DNA from 2 places in the Micrococcus sp. M4NT genome. Region 1 is predicted to be linked to the other one. Evidence: riboswitches for the same ligand, from Rfam matches in the RefSeq annotation. Region 1 holds a riboswitch; the other holds the start of a gene.
The links. Region 1 has a riboswitch for thiamine pyrophosphate ahead of thiC (phosphomethylpyrimidine synthase ThiC). Riboswitches for the same ligand answer to the same signal wherever they lie in the genome.
Positions count from the first base shown of each region.

Region 2: another riboswitch for thiamine pyrophosphate. It lies ahead of NJC10_RS02985 (thiamine ABC transporter substrate binding subunit); the one in region 1 lies ahead of thiC (phosphomethylpyrimidine synthase ThiC).

Region 1 is NZ_JAMYEH010000007.1:135,147-139,335, reverse strand. Features, by position in the region: gene NJC10_RS06540 (hypothetical protein) at 1-128, opposite strand, end outside; gene thiC (phosphomethylpyrimidine synthase ThiC) at 167-2,026, opposite strand; TPP riboswitch at 2,025-2,136, opposite strand; gene thiD (bifunctional hydroxymethylpyrimidine kinase/phosphomethylpyrimidine kinase) at 2,210-3,073, shown strand; gene NJC10_RS06525 (thiamine phosphate synthase) at 3,261-3,974, opposite strand; TPP riboswitch at 4,021-4,125, shown strand; gene NJC10_RS06520 (FAD-dependent oxidoreductase) at 4,130-4,189, shown strand, end outside.
Region 2 is NZ_JAMYEH010000003.1:116,440-120,628, forward strand. Features, by position in the region: gene NJC10_RS02980 (ABC transporter permease) at 1-899, opposite strand, end outside; gene NJC10_RS02985 (thiamine ABC transporter substrate binding subunit) at 896-2,038, opposite strand; TPP riboswitch at 2,099-2,204, opposite strand; gene NJC10_RS02990 (AI-2E family transporter) at 2,250-3,647, shown strand; gene NJC10_RS02995 (agmatine deiminase family protein) at 3,541-4,189, opposite strand, start outside.

The sequences.
Region 1 (4,189 bases):
GTGGCGGTGACTGCGGCCTTCGCGGGCTTCCCGTCGGCCGGCGGACGCGCCTCCATTCCGCCCAGGGGTAGCCGGTGGCCGCCGCGATCGCGGGCAGGTTCGCACCGCGCGCGGGGGGAGGTGCTCATGGCCGGCACCCTGGCCCCCGCGTCGCGGCACGGACCGCTCAGTCCCTCGCGAGCACCCCGTCCCCCTCGGGCCGGCGCAGGCTCGGCTCGGGCAGGTACACGGACCCACCGGCGGCCCGGAACTCCGCGGACTTCGCGGCCATGCCCGCCTCCGCGATCCGCGCCTGGTCCGAGGCCGTGCCGAACTCGGAGCGGATGTCCTGGCTGATGCGCATCGAGCAGAACTTCGGCCCGCACATCGAGCAGAAGTGCGCGGTCTTGGCCGGCTCGGCGGGCAGCGTCTCGTCGTGGTACTCCTCGGCGAGCTGCGGATCCAGGCCCAGGCCGAACTGATCGCGCCAGCGGAACTCGAAGCGGGCCTTGGAGAGGGCGTCGTCGCGGTCGCGGGCGCCCGGGTGTCCCTTGGCGACGTCGGCGGCGTGCGCCGCGATCTTGTAGGTGATCACGCCCGTCTTCACGTCGTCGCGGTTCGGCAGGCCCAGGTGCTCCTTGGGCGTGACGTAGCAGAGCATCGCCGTGCCGTAGCGGGCGATCTCCGTGGCGCCGATGGCCGAGGTGATGTGGTCGTACGCCGGGGCGATGTCCGTGACGAGCGGGCCGAGCGTGTAGAACGGGGCGCCCTGGCACAGCTCCTGCTGGCGCTCCACGTTCTCGCGCACGAGGTGCAGCGGGATGTGCCCGGGGCCCTCCACCATGACCTGGACGTCGTGCTCCCAGGCGCGCCGCGTCAGCTCGGCGAGCGTGTCCAGCTCGGCGAACTGGGCGGCGTCGTTGGCGTCCGCCACGGAGCCGGGGCGCAGGCCGTCGCCGAGGGAGAAGGACACGTCGTAGCGCGCGAAGATCTCGCAGAGCTCGTCGTAGTGCTCGTAGAGGAAGTTCTCCTTGTGGTGCCCCAGGCACCAGCCGGCCATGATCGACCCGCCGCGGGAGACGATCCCCGTGACGCGGTCCGCGGAGAGCGGCACGTGGCGCAGCAGCACGCCCGCGTGGATCGTCATGTAGTCCACGCCCTGCTCGCACTGCTCGATCACGGTGTCCCGGAAGACGTCCCAGGTCAGCGCCTGATGGTCGCCGCCGACCTTCTCGAGGGCCTGGTAGATCGGCACGGTGCCGATCGGCACGGGGGAGTTGCGCAGGATCCACTCGCGGGTGGTGTGGATGTCGTCGCCCGTGGAGAGGTCCATGACGGTGTCCGCGCCCCAGCGGGTGGCCCACTCGAGCTTGGAGACCTCCTCGGCGATCGAGCTGGTGACCGCAGAGTTGCCGATGTTCGCGTTGACCTTCACGGCGAACGCCCTGCCGATGATCATCGGCTCGGCCTCGGGGTGGTTCACGTTCGCGGGGATGATGGCGCGCCCGGCGGCCACCTCGGAGCGGACCAGCTCGACGTCCAGGCCCTCGCGCAGCGCCACGAAGCGCATCTCCGGAGTGATCTCCCCGCGGCGGGCGTAGTGCATCTGGGTCACGCGCCGGCCCTCGGCCGAGCGCAGGGGTGCGCGCTTCTCTCCCTGCCACTCCTGGGTGGAGGCGCCGCGGCGCACGGCCGAGCGGCCGTCGTCGAGCAGGTCGCGCTCGCGGCCCGCGTACTCCTCGACGTCGCCGCGCGTGCGGATCCACTCCGCGCGCAGGGGCGGAAGGCCGCGGGTGGGGTCGGCGCCCGGGCCCATGGTGCGGTACACGGTGAGCGGCTCGTTCGGGGTGCCGTCGGGGGAGTCGTCCTGGTGCACGCGGGTCACCGGCACGCGGATGCCGTGCTCGGGGTCCTCGAGGAAGCCCAGGCGGTGCGTGGGGTAGTTCTCCTCCGCGACGACGGCGGCGCCGGCCTCGGCGGACTCGGACGCGGCGGCCTCGGCGGGGGCAGGGGTGGTGGGCGGAGCGGTGCGCTCGGAAACGGCCATGGCCGTGTCTCCTTCTTCCTTCGCCGGCATGACCCGGACAGGTTCAGACGGTGGTCGGACGGCGTCAGTCCGATCTCAGCCCCATGCCAGGGGCCCCCGTGGGGATGCCACGGACGCTAGACCATCCGGGCCGCGTGTGTCGAACCGCACGGCGGGGGCGCCGGACGTGGCACCCTGGGCCGCATGAGCGCCCCCGACTGCCGGTCCGTGCCCCGCGTCCTGTCCATCGCCGGCTCCGACTCCGGCGGCGGCGCCGGCATCCAGGCCGACCTCAAGACCATCGCGGCGTGGGGCGGCTATGGGCTCACCGCGATCACGGCCGTCACGGCGCAGAACACGCAGGGCGTGCAGGCGGTGCATCCGCTGCCCGTCGACGTCGTCCGCGCCCAGCTGGACTCGGTCGCCGCGGACATTGGGCTCGACGCCGTGAAGATCGGCATGCTCGGCTCGCCCGAGCTCCGGGATGCCGTCCGCGACTGGCTCGAGCGGGTCCGGCCCCCGCGCGTCGTGCTGGATCCCGTGATGGTGGCGAGCTCGGGGGACGCGCTCTCCGACGCCGCCGTGCCCGCCGGGTGGGCGCCGCTGCTCGCAGCGGTGGACGTCGTCACGCCCAACCTGCCCGAACTCGCGGCGTTGACCGGCGCGGACGTCCCCGCGCGGTGGGTGGACGCCCTGGAGCTGGCCCGCGGCCTCGCCGCGGAGCACGGCGTGACGGTCGTCCTGAAGGGCGGCCACCTCCGGCATGCCGCGGACCTCGCGGAAGGGGTCCCGGACGCCGTGATCGGCCCCGAGGGCCGGGTCACCGAGGTGCGCGGCGCGCGCGTCTCCTCCCGGTCGACGCATGGAACGGGCTGCACGCTCTCCTCGGCGCTCGCGGTGCTCGCCGCGGGCGGGACGGCCTGGGAGGACGCCCTGCGCACGGCCAAGCCGTGGCTCGCGGAGGCCATCGCGGCGGGGGAGCGGCTCGACGTCGGCCGGCGCACCGACCGCTGGCACGGCCCGCTCGACCACAGCCATCGGGACCGGGGGGCGGGCGATCGGGACTGATCGTTCTGGAATGGCTGCCCTCGAACCATGGGCAGACCCAGGGAGTTCGACGAGGCCGCTCCTGGAGGTCCCCCTCGACGAGACGCAGGAGCACGACCGCGTCATGGTCACGGTCGATGACCCCGTGGCGAGGGCGGGGGTCGTCCACGCGGCGCTGCCGCGCCGCTCCCACCCGGGCGCGGCAGCGTCAGCCCGTGACCGCCGCACGCAGACTCCGCGCCGCCGCCTCCGGATCGTCGGCGCCGGTCACGGCCCGCACCACCACGATCCGCTCGGCGCCCGTGCCCAGCACCGCGGGCACACGGTCCTCGTCGATCCCGCCGATCGCGAAGAACACACGTCCCGCCGCCTCGCCGCCGGGGGCGGTGATCTCCGCCGCGAACCGCGGCAGAGCGAGCCCCACGGCGGCCCGGCCGGGCTTGGTCGGCGTCTCCCACACCGGCCCGGTGCAGAAGTAGTCCAGCTCCGGATCGGCCGCGGCCCCGCGCACCTGCTCCTCGGTGCGGCAGGACCGCCCGAGCAGCACCTCGGGGCCGAGCACGCGCCTCGCCTGCGTGCTCGTCAGGTCGTCCTGGCCCGCGTGGAACACGTCCACGCCGGCTAGGAGTGCGACATCGGCCCGGTCGTTCGCGGCGGACAGCGCCCCGTGCTCGCGCGCCAGCTCCACCACGATCGCCAGGGCCTCGAGCTCGACGCCCACCTCGACCCGCTTGTCCCGCACCTGCAGGGCGTCCACGCCGCCGCGGAAGCACGCGGCCGCGAAGGCGGCGAACGCGCCGGCGTCGAGGGCGCCGTCGTCGCGGACGTGGCGGGAGAGGTCCGTGCAGACGTACAGGCGGGCGCCCGCGAGGCGGCGGGCGCGCTCGGCGCGTGTGGCGAGGGCGGCGGGGCGGTGCGGCATGCGCCCACCCTGCCACGTCCGCCCACCCGGCGTATGCTGGGCGGCATCCATGGGAGCCCGCGCCACAGCGGGCTGAGAGGGACGCAGTCCGCGCACGCGCGGGGCGCGCCGACCATCAGACTCGATGCGGATCATGCCGCCGTGAGGAGGAGCCCATGCGCTGCGTGGTGGTGGGGGCCGGGATCGTCGGCCTCGCGACGGCCGTGCGCCTGCGG
Region 2 (4,189 bases), on a different contig from region 1:
CGCAGGGCGCGCACGCTCCGCGCCGCGGTGGCCCCGGAGATCCCGACGGCGGCCATGACCACCAGGAACTGCAGCGTGGAGAACACCGCGGCCACCCGCAGGTCCAGGTACACCGAGGTCTGCACCCAGATCTCGGACTCGAGGGTGCCGTAGCCCGGCCGGCCCAGGGTCTGGACGATCCCGAACGCCGAGGAGCAGAAGAGGAACACGAGCGCGGCCGAGCTGGCCACGGCGGGCGCCAGCTGCGGGAGGGTCACGGTGCGGAACGCGCGCCAGGGCGAGGCCCCGAGGGTGCGCGCGGCCTCCTCCTGCCGCGGGTCCAGCGACCCCCACAGCGCGCCCACCTGGCGCACCACCACGGAGACGTTGAAGAACACGAGGGCCAGCACGACGGCGGCGGTGGACTGGTCCAGGCCCGTCCACCCCAGCGGCCCGCCGGGGGCCAGCACGGCGCGGAACGCCACGCCCACGACGACGGTGGGCAGCACGAACGGGACCGTCACCACCGCGCGCAGCAGCGCGCGGCCCGGGAACGCCCGGCGGTGCAGCACGAGTGCGGCCGGCAGCCCGAGCAGGAGGGCGGCCACCGTGCCGGCCGCCGCCATCCCCAGGGTCTGCCCGAGGATCCGCCATGTGCGCTCGCGGGCGAGGACCTCGCCGAACGCGGTGAGGTCCAGTGCGCCGTCCGCGGACACGCCGCGCCACAGCATGGCCGCCACGGGCCACGCGAAGAACACCGCCAGGAACGCGAGCGGCACGACGGCGGCGAGCAGCCACCACGCGCCGATCCCGTCCCCGCCGGCCCGCGTGCGGCGCCGTCGCCGTCCGCCCGCGGGGCGACCCGGGGGCGCGAGGACGGGCTCGGCGAGCGCGGGCGGGCCGGGGACCTGAGAGGTCACTTCCCGGCGTGCTCCTCGTGCAGCGCGGTCCACTCCTTGAGCAGCTCCTCGCGCTCGGCGTCCACGGCCTTCGGATCCGGGGAAATGGGGTCCTCGGCGAGGGGGGCGTTCTCGGCCCACTCGGCGGGCAGCTCCACGGACTCGTCGATCGGGTACATGTACATGGACTCCGGCAGCGCCTTCTGCACGTCCTCGGAGAGGAGGAAGTCGATGAACGCCTGCGCGCCCTCGGGGTTCTTCGCGCCCTCGACGACGCCGGCGTACTCCGTCTGCGGGGTGCAGGAGGCCTCCAGGACGTCCGTGGCCGGGGCGAACGCGGGGGAGGAGGAGTAGGAGAGCACGATCGGGTACTCGCCCTTGCCCTCGCCGCCGGAGAAGTCGGTGTAGTACGCGTCCGACCACGAGGCGTCCACCTTGGCGCCGCCGTCGAGGGCCTTCTCCCACCAGCCCCTCCAATCGTCGCCGAACTCCTCCTTGGTGGCGGCCAGGAGGGCGAGGCCGGGGGAGGAGGTCACGGGGCTGGTGAGCACCGTCAGCGTCGCGTACTGGGGGTCGGTGACGTCCTCAAGGGAGTCGGGGACCTCCACCCCCTCCGCCTCGAACCACGGGGTGTCCACGTTGAGGCACACCTGCCCCTGGTCCACGGGGATCATCCGGCCCTCGACCACGCGGTCCTTCGCGGACTCGGGCAGGTTCGCGGGGGTGTACTCGGCCACCACGCCCTCGTCGATGAGCCGGTGCGTGGAGTGGTCCTCGATGCCGTACACGCCGTCCACCGTGGGGTGGTCCTTGGCGAGCAGCAGCTGGTTGACCACGGAGCCGGCGTCGCCCGGGGCGGTGGTGGAGAGCTGGTGGCCCGACTCCTGCTCGAACCGGGCGATGAGCTCCTCGGGCAGCGCGAAGGAGTCATGGGTCATGATCGTGACGGTCTTGCCACCGCCCGCGGAGTCGGAGCCGGAGGCGGCGGAGCCGGACGTGGTGGCCGCGGCCGCGGCGTCCGCGGAGCCCGCCGCGGAGGAGGAGCCGGAGCCCCCCTGGCCGGAGAGCGAGCAGCCCGTGAGGGCGAGGGCGGCGCCGGAGAGGGCTGCCAGCGCGGCGGTGCGCGGGCGGCGGGCGTGCTCGGTGGCGGTGCGGGTCATGCGGGTCTCCTCCTGCGCGGCGGGAGGGGCCGGGGGCGGGCCCGCGGCATGCGGACGCCCCGGGAAAGGGTCTCGACTTCCTTCGCCGGTGCGAGCCGGAGCAGGTTCGAGGGTCTGCGGCGGACCGCACTCTCAGCGCCGCTGCGGCGCTCCCCTGTCGATGTGGACTGGGGCGAGCCTATCGCGTCCGCGCCGACCTTAGACTGCACGCGTGAGCACCCCCGACGAGGCCGCGCCGGCCGGACCCGCCCCCGCCCCCCAGGTCGCCCCGGCGACGCCGGCCTCCGACTGGGACATCCGCCGGCCGCACCGGATGTGGCCGCGCATGCTCGTGATCGTGCTGACGCTCGCGGGCCTCGTGGTGCTCGTGCAGTTCCTGCAGGGCATCTCCTCCATCATCGCGCCCGTCTTCCTCGGGCTGAACCTCGTGATCGTGGCCTACCCCCTGCAGCGCTGGCTGATCGAGCGCGGCGTGCACCCCGTCCTCGGGGCCACGGCCACGGTGCTCCTCGTGGTCACCGTGCTGGCCGTGTTCGTGGGGCTGATCTTCTGGTCCGGGCTCGAGCTGGTGAGCTCCCTGCCCGAGTACGCGGGGCGGTTCCAGGCGATCATGCAGGACGTCTCGGCGTGGCTGTCCTCCCAGGGGCTCACCCCGGACATGGTGAACGCGCAGCTGCAGGCCGTGGACATCAAGCAGGTCACGGGCGCCGCCGTCACCGCGCTGACCGCCATCGCGTCCAACGTCTACGCGGTGGTGGGCCTGCTGATCACCGTGGTCATGGGGATGTTCTTCCTGGCCATGGACTCCATGGCCGTGGAGCGCCGCGTCCAGCTGCTGAGCTCGGCCCGCCGGGAGTTCGGCCAGGCGCTCATGGACTTCGCGGGCGGCGTGCGCCGGTACTGGGTGGTGACCACCGTGTTCGGGCTGATCGTGGCCGTCCTGGACGTCGTGGCGCTCCTGGTGATCGGCGTGCCGATGGCCCTCGTGTGGGGCGTGCTGAGCTTCCTCACCAACTACGTGCCCAACATCGGCTTCATCATCGGCCTGATCCCGCCGGCCATCCTGGGCCTCGCGGAGGGCGGTTGGCCCGCCTTCCTCGGCGTCGTCATCAGCTACTCGGTGCTCAACTTCGTGCTGCAGTCCATCATCCAGCCCAAGGTGGCCGGGGACGCGATCGGCGTGATCCCCACCGTCAGCTTCCTCTCCCTGCTGTTCTGGGCGTGGGTCCTCGGCCCGCTCGGTGCGATCCTCGCGCTCCCCTGCACCCTGCTGGCCAAGGCCATCCTGATCGACGCCGATCCGAACGCACGGTGGATCAACTCGCTGATCGCCTCGGACCTGAAGGGCATGGAGCGGAGGCAGTCCACCCTTCTGGCCCGGCTGCGCGGCGGCTCCTCCGCGGAGGAGGGCAGCCACACGCGCAAGGAGGCGCGCGGGGTGAGCGTGGGCCTGAGCCCCGCGGAGGCCCGGCGCGCCAAGCGGGGGCAGCCCCCCGCCGGGGTCAGCGGCATGGGGGAGCGGCCGGAGGATGCGGGGCCGCCGCTGAGTCCGGCCCCGGATCCCGTGGCCGGTCCTGCGGACGGGGCTGCACCAGCACCAGGTCGGTGAGGGAGCCGGCCAGGCGCAGCAGGGGAGGCGCCGGGAAGCGCAGCTGACGCCGTCCCGGGTGCAGCTCGGCCGTGAGCGCCGTGGCCGCCTCCTCCGTCGGCGCGTCCTCGAACGCCGGCCGCAGCACGTGCCCGCCCATCGGGACGGCGTCCACGAGCGAGCGCACCCCCTGCTCGGCGGGGTCGTAGGCCTCGGGCAGCGCGCCCCCGGGCACGGTGCGCACGCGCAGCGCACGGCCTGCCGCGTCCGGCGTGCCCTCGAGTCCGCGCAGCGCGGCCGCTCCGACCGCGTGCTCGGGGTGGAACCGGTCGGCACGCCAGTGCACCGCCAGCCGCCCCGGCTCGACGAAGCGCATCCAGCCGCCGAGGTGGCCCGGTCCGCCGAAAGGCCCGCTCCCCGGACGCCGGGGCAGGGCGGTCCAGACCACGCGCGTGACGCCCAGCAGGCCCGCGAGCTCGGCCTCCGCCTGGGCGGCGCTCCAGCCCGGGTTGACCTCCGGGGCCAGCACGGCGCCGGCGTCGACCACGGCGGTGCCCGCCCCG